3 regions of the Streptomyces sp. NPDC059906 genome follow, and region 2 is predicted to be linked to each of the others. Evidence: riboswitches for the same ligand, from Rfam matches in the RefSeq annotation. Region 2 holds a riboswitch; each other region holds the start of a gene.

Region 1 (3,269 bases), on a different contig from region 2:
ATCGGTGAGAAGCCGTTCCGTGCGAAGCAGCTCTCGCAGCACTACTTCGCGCGGTACGCGCACGCCCCCGAGCAGTGGACCGACATCCCCGCCGGTTCGCGCGAGGGGCTGCGGGAAGCGTTGCTGCCCGAGCTGATGACGGTCGTGCGGCACCTGTCGACCGACCAGGGGACCACGCGCAAGACGCTGTGGAAGCTGTTCGACGGGACGCTCGTCGAGTCGGTGCTCATGCGCTACCCGGACCGGGTGACCATGTGCATCAGCTCCCAGGCGGGCTGCGGGATGAACTGCCCGTTCTGCGCCACCGGCCAGGCCGGCCTGGACCGCAACCTGTCGACCGCCGAGATCGTGCACCAGATCGTCGACGGCATGCGGGCGCTCAGGGACGGCGAGGTCCCGGGAGGCCCCGCGCGGCTCAGCAACATCGTGTTCATGGGCATGGGCGAGCCCCTCGCCAACTACAACCGGGTCGTGGGCGCCATCCGCCGGCTCACCGACCCCGAGCCCGACGGGCTGGGGCTCTCCCAGCGCGGCATCACCGTCTCCACGGTCGGTCTCGTCCCCGCGATCCACCGCTTCACCGGCGAGGGCTTCAAGTGCCGCCTCGCCATCTCGCTGCACGCCCCCGACGACGAGCTGCGCGACACCCTCGTCCCCGTCAACACGCGGTGGAAGGTGCGCGAGGTGCTGGACTCCGGGTTCGAGTACGCGGCGAAGTCCGGGCGCCGGCTGTCCATCGAGTACGCCCTGATCCGCGACATCAACGACCAGGCCTGGCGCGGCGACCGGCTCGGGCGGCTGCTCAAGGGCAGGCCCGTGCACGTCAACCTGATCCCGCTCAACCCGACGCCCGGCTCCAAGTGGACCGCGTCCCGGCCCGAGGACGAGAAGGCGTTCGTGGAGGCGATCGCGGCGCACGGTGTGCCGGTGACGATCCGGGACACCCGTGGGCAGGAGATCGACGGGGCGTGTGGTCAGCTCGCCGCGAGCGAGAGGTAACCTGACCGGCGTACATCTTCATATTCCGACAGGGGAGCGCCACAGCGCTGAGAGTGCGGCACCGGCCGCAGACCCTCCGAACCTGGCCCAGGTCATTCTGGGTAGGGAGATCGGTCACCACTCGAGCTGTTGCGCCCTGCCCGGGACCCTCGCCAGGGGTTCCGGGCGGGGCCGCGTCTTCTCCTGGTCACCCAGGAGGAATTCAGTGAGCATCACCAAGAAGGGCGTCACCAAGAAGGGCATCACCAAGAAGGTCGGTGTCCTGGCCGTCGGGCTGGGCATGGTCGGCGGCCTGGCCGCCTGCGGCTCCTCGTCCGACGACGGCGGCTCCGGCGGCTCCGGCGGCTCCAAGACCGTGACGCTGGTCAGCCACGATTCGTGGGCCGTGTCGAAGGACGTGATCGCCGCCTTCGAGAAGAACTCCGGCTACAAGGTCAAGGTCCTGGAGGACGGCGACGCCGGACAGGCCGTCAACAAGGCCATCCTCACCAAGGACAACCCGCAGGGCGACGTCTTCTTCGGCGTCGACAACACCCTGCTCTCCCGCGCCCTCGACAACGGCCTGTTCCAGCCGTACGAGGCCAAGGGCTCCGACCTCGTCCTGCCCGAGTACCGGGCCGACCGGGACGAGCACCGGGTCACGCCCGTCGACACCGGCGACATCTGCGTCAACTACGACAAGGCGTACTTCGGCGAGCACGGGCTGACCCCGCCCAAGACCCTCGACGACCTGGTCAAGCCCGAGTACAAGGACCTGCTCGTCACCGAGAACGCGGGCAGCTCCTCGCCCGGCCTCGGCTTCCTGCTCGGTACCGCTGCCAAGTACGGGGACGACGGCTGGGAGGGCTACTGGAAGAAGCTCAAGTCGAACGGCGTCAAGGTCGTCGACAGCTGGGAGCAGGCGTACAACGAGGAGTTCTCCGGCTCGGCCGGCGGGAAGAAGGCCAAGGGCGACCGTCCGCTCGTCGTGTCCTACGCCTCCTCCCCGCCCGCCGAGGTCGTCTACGCCGACCCGCAGCCGGACACCGCCCCCACGGGCGTCGCCGACGGCACCTGCTTCCGGCAGGTCGAGTACGCGGGTCTGCTCAGCAACGCGAAGAACCCCGAGGGCGGCAAGGCGCTCCTCGACTTCCTGCTGAGCGAGTCCTTCCAGGAGGACATGCCGCTGAACATGTTCGTCTACCCGGTGCGGGAGGGCGCGCAGGTCCCCGAGGTGTTCTCGAAGTTCGGGCCGAAGGCGAAGGACCCGCAGACCCTCGACCCGGCGAAGATCGCCGACAACCGCGACCAGTGGGTCAAGTCGTGGACCTCGCTCGTACTGAAGTGAGCCGCGAAGGGACGCGGCCGGTGAAGCAGGCGGTGCGGCCGGCCCGGACCGCCCGCGGGAGCGCGGCCCGGCTCGGCCTCATGGCCGTGCCCGTCGCGTTCTTCGCGGTGTTCTTCGCCTACCCCGTCGCCGCCATCGTCGCCCGCGGCCTGAAGATCGACGGGGTGTGGCAGCTCGGGCGGATCGGGGACGTGCTCGCACAGCCGGACGTGCGGCACGTGCTGTGGTTCACCACCTGGCAGGCGCTGGCGTCCACCGGGCTCACGCTGCTCGTCGCGCTGCCCGGCGCGTACGTCTTCGCCCGCTTCGACTTCCCCGGCAAACAGGTTCTGCGGGCGGTGGTGACCGTGCCGTTCGTGCTGCCGACGGTCGTCGTCGGTACGGCGTTCCTGGCGCTGGTGGGGCGCGGCGGGCTGTTCGACGAGCTGTGGGGTCTGCGCCTGGACACCACGGTGTGGGCGATCCTCCTCGCGCACGTCTTCTTCAACTACGCCGTCGTCGTCCGCACCGTCGGCGGTCTGTGGTCGCAGCTGGACCCGCGGCAGGAGGAGGCCGCCCGGATGCTCGGCGCCTCGCGGACACGGGCCTGGCGGCAGGTCACCCTGCCCGCGCTGGCGCCCGCCGTGGCCGCCGCCGCGCTGATGGTCTTCCTGTTCACCTTCACCTCCTTCGGCGTCGTCCAGATCCTCGGCGGGCCCGCCTTCTCCACCCTGGAGGTGGAGATCTACCGCCAGACCTCGCAGGTCTTCGACCTGTCCACGGCCGCCGTCCTGACGCTGATCCAATTCGCGGCGGTCGTCGCCGTCCTCGCCGTGCACGCCTGGACGGTGCGGCGGCGGGAGACGGCGCTGCGGCTCGTGGACGCGGCCACGACCGCGCGCCGGCCGCGCGGAGCCGGACAGTGGGCGCTGCTCGCCGGCGTCCTGGGCGTCATCGCCGTCCT
Region 2 (3,269 bases):
TGACCTCCAGCTTGACCAGGTCCGTGCCGAGCGCCTCGCGCGCGAGGCGGGCGGTGAGCACCGCCTCCCCGGCGGTGAAGCAGCCGGCCGTGTTCGGCAGCACCCGGATGCCGAGCCGCTCCAGCACGGACAGCACCGAGCCGTGCACCGAGGCGTTGACCCGCCGCATCGCGACGGTCGTCAGCTCCGTCCCGGAGGCCACCAGCGTGCGCTCCAGCACGTCCAGGCTGGGCGCCCCGCCCGTACCCATGATCAGGCGGGACGCGTACGTCGTACCGCCGAGGACGAAGGGATCGTCGGCCATGGTCAGCCTCCTTGGACGGCGGTGAGGATCTCGACACGGTCGCCGTCGGCCAGCGCGGTGGCGGACCACCGCGCCCGCGGGACGACGGTCTCGTTCAGGGCGGCGGCCACTCCGGACGGGGCCGCGGTGAGCGCGCGCACCAGCGCGTCCAGGGCGGTGCCGGGAGCCACCTCGCGCGGCTCGCCGTTGACGGAGACGGTCACGTGACTCATACGGGCTGCTCCGAGAGTTCCGAGCGGGCCGGGATTCCCGGCAGTGCGGGGGCGGCGTCGAAGCGCCGGGGCGTGAAGGGGCGGGCCTCCTCCGGCAGCTCCCCGGTGGTCAGGGCGTGTGCCATGACGTCGCCGGTGACGGGGGTGAGCAGGACGCCGTTGCGGTGGTGACCGGTGGCCAGCAGCAGGCCGTCCAGCGCGGTCGGGCCGAGCAGCGGGGCGTTGTCCGGGGAGCCGGGACGCAGACCCGCGCGGGTCTCCGTCAGCGGCAGCTCCGTGATGCCGGGCACCAGCTCGTGCGCGTCGCGCAGCAGTTCGTAGACGCCGCCCGCGGTGACCGTCGTGTCCCAGCCCAGCTCCTCGCTGGTGGCGCCGACGACCAGCTCGCCGCTCTCCCGGGGCACCAGGTAGACGTGGTTGCCGCGCACCACGGCGCGCACGGTCCGGTTCAGCAGCGGCCCCGGCGTCCGCGGCATGGCCAGCCGCAGCACCTGCCCCTTTACCGGCCGCACCGGCGGCAGCACGGCCTCCGGCACGCCCCCGAGCCGCCCGCTCAGGCTGCCCCCGGCCAGCACCACCTGCCCGGCCTCCAGGGCGGTGCCGTCGGCGCCGACGACGCCCGTGGCCCGGTCCCCGCGCCCGACGGTGAGCCGCTCGGCCCACACGCGGTGGAAGACCACGCCCGCGTCTTCGCAGGCGGCCACCAGCGCGTGGGCGAGGCGGCGGGGGTCGATCTGGTGGTCGCCGTCCACCCGGAGCCCCCCGCGCACGCCCGGCGCGAGCATCGGCTCCAGGCGTCGGCACTCGCGCCCCGACAGCCACTCGGACTCCAGGCCGGAGCGCTGCTGGAGCGCGTGCAGTTCGCGCAGGTGGGCGCGGTCGTCGGCGTCCAGCGCGACGGCGAGTGTGCCGCAGCGCCGGTGGCCGAGGTCGTGGCCGGTCAGCTCGGTCAGCTCGGCCGCGAACTCCGGGTAGCGGCGGGCCGAGGCGAGGTTCAGCGCGAGCAGCGTCTCCTCGCCGTAGTGCAGCTCCGTGACGGCGGCCAGCATCCCGGCCGCCACCTGGGCCGCCCCGCCGCCCGGCTCGGGGTCCACGAGGGCGGTGACCAGCCCGCGCCGCGCGGCCCGCCAGGCGGTGACGAGCCCGATGATCCCGCCGCCGACGACGAGCACGTCGGGCGTACGGGACGTACGAGGTGTGTGCGCAGGCGTGTGTGTTGGAGACGACATGGGCGTCCAGCCCCTCCCTTCGCCGGCATGACCCGGATCAGGTTCGTACGGTCGGAGGCCGCCAGCCTCCCTCTCAGCCCGGTGCGTCCGGGCTCCCGCGAGTGCCTTGCGTCGGCCACCCTAGCCCGCCGGGCGGCGCACTCGTAAGGGAGCCCCCGCGGCCGGGGCGCCGCCGGGCGGCCCACGGCGTACGGGCACCGACCGGCGAAACGCCGGGTGTCTATGGTGATCGGGTGAGCGAGCAGACGCGGGAACGCGAACGGGACCAACGCGAACGGGACCAACGCGAACGGGACCGACGGGGACGGCGGCCGGCGGCGGACGCGGAGCGCCGTGTGGTCGTGGTGGGCGCCGGGATGGCGGGCGTGCAGACCGCGGTCGCCCTGCGGGAACAGGGTTTCACCGGCCCGGTGACCCTGATCGGCGCGGAGCTGCACCAGCCGTACGACCGGCCCCCGCTGTCCAAGGCCGTCCTGCTCGGCACCGCCGAGGGCTCCGCCTTCGACGTCGACTTCGAGGCCCTCGGCATCACCCTGCGGCTGGGCTGCGAGGCCCTGGGCGTCCACCCCGCGGAGCACGTCCTGGACACCTCCGAGGGGCCGGTGCCCTACGACGTCCTCGTCCTGGCGACCGGCGCCGAACCGGTCCGGCTCCCCGGCGCGGAGGGCGTGCCCGGCGTGCACCTGCTGCGCACCCTGGACGACGCGGAACGGCTGCGCCCGGTGCTCGCCCGCCAGCACGACGTCGTGGTCGTCGGCGCGGGCTGGATCGGCGCCGAGTTCGCCACCGCCGCGCGCGAGGCGGGCTGCGCGGTGACCGTGGTGGAGGCCGCCGACCGGCCGCTGGCCGACGCGCTGCCCGCCGAGGTCGCCGCGCCGATGACCGCCTGGTACGCCGACGCGGGCGCCGAACTGCGCACCCGCGCGCGCGTGGAGCGCGTCGAGGCGGGCGGCCCGGGCGAGCCCGGCCGGGTCGTCCTCGACGACGGCACCCGGCTGCCCGCCGACGCGGTCGTCGTCGGCATCGGCGCCCGCCCGGCCACCGGCTGGCTCGCCGGGTCCGGCATCGCCCTCGGCGCGCACGGCGAGGTCCTGGCCGACGACCGCCTGCGCACCTGCGCGCCGGACGTCCACGCGGTCGGCGACTGCGCCTCCTTCCCCTCCGCGCGCTACGGCGAGCGGCTGCTGGTGCACCACTGGGACAACGCCCTCCAGGGCCCGCGCACGGTCGCCGCCGACATCGTCGGCACCCCGGGCGGCGAGACCCCGGCGGCCTACGACCCGGTGCCCTACTTCTGGTCCGAGCAGTTCGGCCGCTTCGTCCAGTACGCCGGTCACCACACCGCCGCCGACACCACCCTGTGGCGCGGCGACCCCGCGAGCCCGGCGTGGACGGTCTGCTGGCTGCGCGAGGGCCGGCTGATCGCCCTGCTCGCGGTGGGCCGCCCCCGCGACCTGGCACAGGGCAGGCGCCTGATCCAGGCGGGTACGCCGATGGACCCGGACCTGCTGGCCGACCCGGCGA
Region 3 (3,269 bases), on a different contig from region 2:
CTCGATCATGGTCTGTACGTTGCAACGCTTGGCGATCCGGTTGAGTTCCCCGAGCGTGCGCAGCTCGGCGAACTGCGCCTCGTCGTTGGCGTCCGCGATCGACCCCGGACGCAGGCCGTCGCCGAGGGAGTAGGTGACGTCGTAGGCGGCGAGGATCTCGCAGAGTTCCTCGAAGTTCTCGTACAGGAACGACTCCTTGTGGTGCGCCAGGCACCACGCCGCCATGATCGAGCCGCCGCGCGAGACGATGCCCGTCTTGCGGTTCGCGGTGAGGGGTACGTACGGCAGGCGCACGCCCGCGTGGACCGTCATGTAGTCCACGCCCTGCTCCGCCTGTTCGATGACGGTGTCCTTGTAGATCTCCCAGGTCAGCTCCTCGGCGCGGCCGTCGACCTTCTCCAGGGCCTGGTAGAGCGGCACGGTTCCGATGGGAACGGGGGAGTTGCGCAGGACCCACTCGCGGGTGGTGTGGATGTTGCGGCCGGTGGAGAGGTCCATGACCGTGTCGGCACCCCACCGGGTCGCCCAGGTCATCTTGTCCACCTCCTCCTCGATGGAGGACGTCACCGCCGAGTTGCCGATGTTGGCGTTGACCTTCACCAGGAACCGCTTGCCGATGATCATCGGCTCGATCTCGGGGTGGTTGACGTTGGCGGGCAGCACGGCACGTCCCGCGGCGATCTCCTCGCGGACCACCTCCGGGGAGACGTTCTCCCGGACGGCCACGTACTCCATCTCCGGGGTGATCTCGCCCCGTCGCGCATAGGCGAGCTGCGTGACCGCGTTGCCGTCCCGGCCCCGGCGCGGCTGGCGCGGGCGGCCGGGGAAGACGGCGTCGAGGTTGCGCAGGCCGCCGCGCGGCGAGGTGTGCTTGATTCCGTCGTCCTCGGGCCGGACGGGGCGGCCCGCGTACTCCTCGGTGTCGCCGCGGGCGATGATCCAGTTCTCCCGCAGCGGTGCGAGGCCCCTGCGGACATCGGTGTCGACGAGTGGATCGGTGTACGGGCCCGAGGTGTCGTACAGCGTGACCGACTGCCCGTTGGTGAGGTGCACCTGACGGACCGGCACCCGCAGATCGGGGCGTGAGCCCTCGACGTACGCCTTGTGCCAGCCGATGGACTTCCCGGCCTCCGTGTTCTCCGCGGTGTCCGTGTTCTCCGCGGTGTCCGCCTGGGCGGTGTTCTGCGTGGAGGCAGGCGTGCGTGCGTCCTTGATGGTCATGAGACCTACTCCCTACGCCGGCATTACCCGGTAACAGGTTCGGCGGTCGACGCAGCGGCTTCCGTCCGTCGACGCTTCGTGGGATACGTCACTCGACTTCGGTGACGTTTCCCGTGAAACATCGCTGGGACGGAGGTCAGCGCCCTCTCAGCCCGGTGCTCCGAGCTCCCGCGTGTACAAAGGTGCCCCCACGCTAGCGCCCATTCGGGCGCGGTGAACAGAGGGCCCCCCTCGTTCTTGCGATGATCGGGCGGTGACCACACCGCAGCCCCCCTCCTTTCCACCGCGTCGGCCCCGCCGCGGACCGAACGCCGAAGAGGGCGACGGCCGGGCGGCCGGCCACGTCCCCGGCGTCGCTGCCGAGACGAACGCCGGCAGACATGAGACGGGTTACGGACACGATGCGGACCACGGGCACGGCACGGGCGGAGGACACGACTCGGGCGGCGGACACGGTGCGAGCAGTGGGCACGATGCGGGTGGTGGGCACAGTGCGGGTGGTGGGCACGGTGCGGGTGGTGGGCACGGTGCGGGCAGCGGGCACGGGCACTCGCACGGGCACGGACCGGCGGCTCCCGTCTCCCGGCATCTGCGGAAGGTCATCGCCGCGATCCTGATCCCCTTCACCGCGGCCGTCCTGGTCGGGCTCGCGGTGCTGTGGCCGGGCGGCGCACCGCCGCACGAGCGCACCGGCGTCGGCTTCGACCGGCAGACGCAGCAGGCCACCGTCACCAAGGTGGTCGAACTGAGCTGCCAGTCCGTCAACGCCTCGGGCGGTGTCCCGACCGGCGACACATCCACCGCCGAGGGTTCCTCCGCGGTGCAGCAGGCGACGGGCGACTGCAAGCGGGCGACCATCCGCGTAGACACCGGCGACGACAAGGGCCGCACGTTCGAGGAGATCGTGCAGCCGGACCAGTCACGGCAGTTGCACGAGGGGCAGAAGGTGGTGGTCGCCTACGAGCCCTCCGCGCCGAAGGACCTGCAGTACTCGGTGACCGACATCAACCGCCGGCTCCCCCTGGCCCTGCTCGCCGGCATCTTCGCCCTCGCCGTCGTGGTCGTCGGACGGCTGCGCGGGCTCATGGCGCTGGTCTCGCTGGCCATCAGCTTCCTGCTCCTGAACTTCTTCATCCTGCCCGCCATCCTGCAGGGCTCGAACCCCCTGGTCGTGGCGGTGATCGGGTCCAGCGCCATCATGCTGATCGCGTTGTACCTGTGCCACGGGCTGTCGGCCCGCACATCCGTGGCGGTGCTCGGCACCCTGATCTCGCTGCTGCTGATCGGCGTGCTCGGGTCGCTCTTCATCGGCTGGGCCGCGCTCACCGGCAACACGGACGACAACACCGGCCTCATTCATGGCCTGTACCCGTCCATCGACATGAGCGGTCTGCTGCTCGCCGGGGTCATCATCGGTTCGCTCGGTGTCCTCGACGACGTGACGGTCACCCAGACGTCGGCGGTGTGGGAACTGCACGAGGCCAACCCGACGATGGGCTGGCGCGGCCTGTACCGCGCGGGCATCCGCATCGGCCGCGACCACATCGCGTCGGTGGTGAACACGCTCGTCCTCGCCTACGCGGGCGCTGCGCTGCCCCTGCTGCTGCTGTTCTCGATCGCGCAGAGCGGTGTGGGGACCGTCGCCAACAGCGAGCTGGTCGCGGAGGAGATCGTGCGGACGCTGGTCGGCTCGATCGGTCTGGTGGCCTCCGTGCCGGTCACCACCGCCCTCGCCGCCCTGGTCGTGTCGGCGGACCGGCCGGCCGGACGACCGGCCCAGGTGGCGACGGCGGGTGGCGGGGCCAGTGCCCCGGCCCGTGGCGGGCGGGGCCGTCGCCGCAAGCGCTGAGGCGTCCGGCGAAGCGTTACGCCAACGACCGCACGGCTGCCGGAACGGTTCAGCCCGCGCTCTGTTCCTCCGCCAGGATGCGGTCCAGGGCCTCGTCGAGGTGGCTGTCGAAGTCGGCGAGCGCGCCCTCCTGGCCCAGCGGCACCAGCTTGTCGGTGCGGTCGAGGAAGGCCACCAGGGGCGCGGCGGAGGAACGGAA

What was found. A riboswitch is a leader RNA that binds a small molecule or an ion and turns the genes downstream of it on or off. The one in region 2 is predicted to bind thiamine pyrophosphate.
Region 1: another riboswitch for thiamine pyrophosphate. It lies ahead of ACFV9J_RS33810 (thiamine ABC transporter substrate binding subunit); the one in region 2 lies ahead of thiO (glycine oxidase ThiO).
Region 3: another riboswitch for thiamine pyrophosphate. It lies ahead of thiC (phosphomethylpyrimidine synthase ThiC); the one in region 2 lies ahead of thiO (glycine oxidase ThiO).

The regions. Positions count from the first base shown of each region.
Region 1 is NZ_JBHWKU010000033.1:57,799-61,067, reverse strand. Features, by position in the region: gene rlmN (23S rRNA (adenine(2503)-C(2))-methyltransferase RlmN) at 1-999, shown strand, start outside; TPP riboswitch at 1,020-1,125, shown strand; gene ACFV9J_RS33810 (thiamine ABC transporter substrate binding subunit) at 1,280-2,326, shown strand; gene ACFV9J_RS33805 (ABC transporter permease) at 2,302-3,269, shown strand, end outside.
Region 2 is NZ_JBHWKU010000004.1:66,346-69,614, forward strand. Features, by position in the region: gene ACFV9J_RS08000 (thiazole synthase) at 1-304, opposite strand, end outside; gene thiS (sulfur carrier protein ThiS) at 307-507, opposite strand; gene thiO (glycine oxidase ThiO) at 513-1,745, opposite strand; TPP riboswitch at 1,743-1,854, opposite strand; gene ACFV9J_RS08015 (NAD(P)/FAD-dependent oxidoreductase) at 2,102-3,269, shown strand, end outside.
Region 3 is NZ_JBHWKU010000022.1:53,218-56,486, forward strand. Features, by position in the region: gene thiC (phosphomethylpyrimidine synthase ThiC) at 1-1,221, opposite strand, end outside; TPP riboswitch at 1,214-1,403, opposite strand; gene ACFV9J_RS28220 (YibE/F family protein) at 1,475-3,070, shown strand; gene ACFV9J_RS28225 (SsgA family sporulation/cell division regulator) at 3,120-3,269, opposite strand, start outside.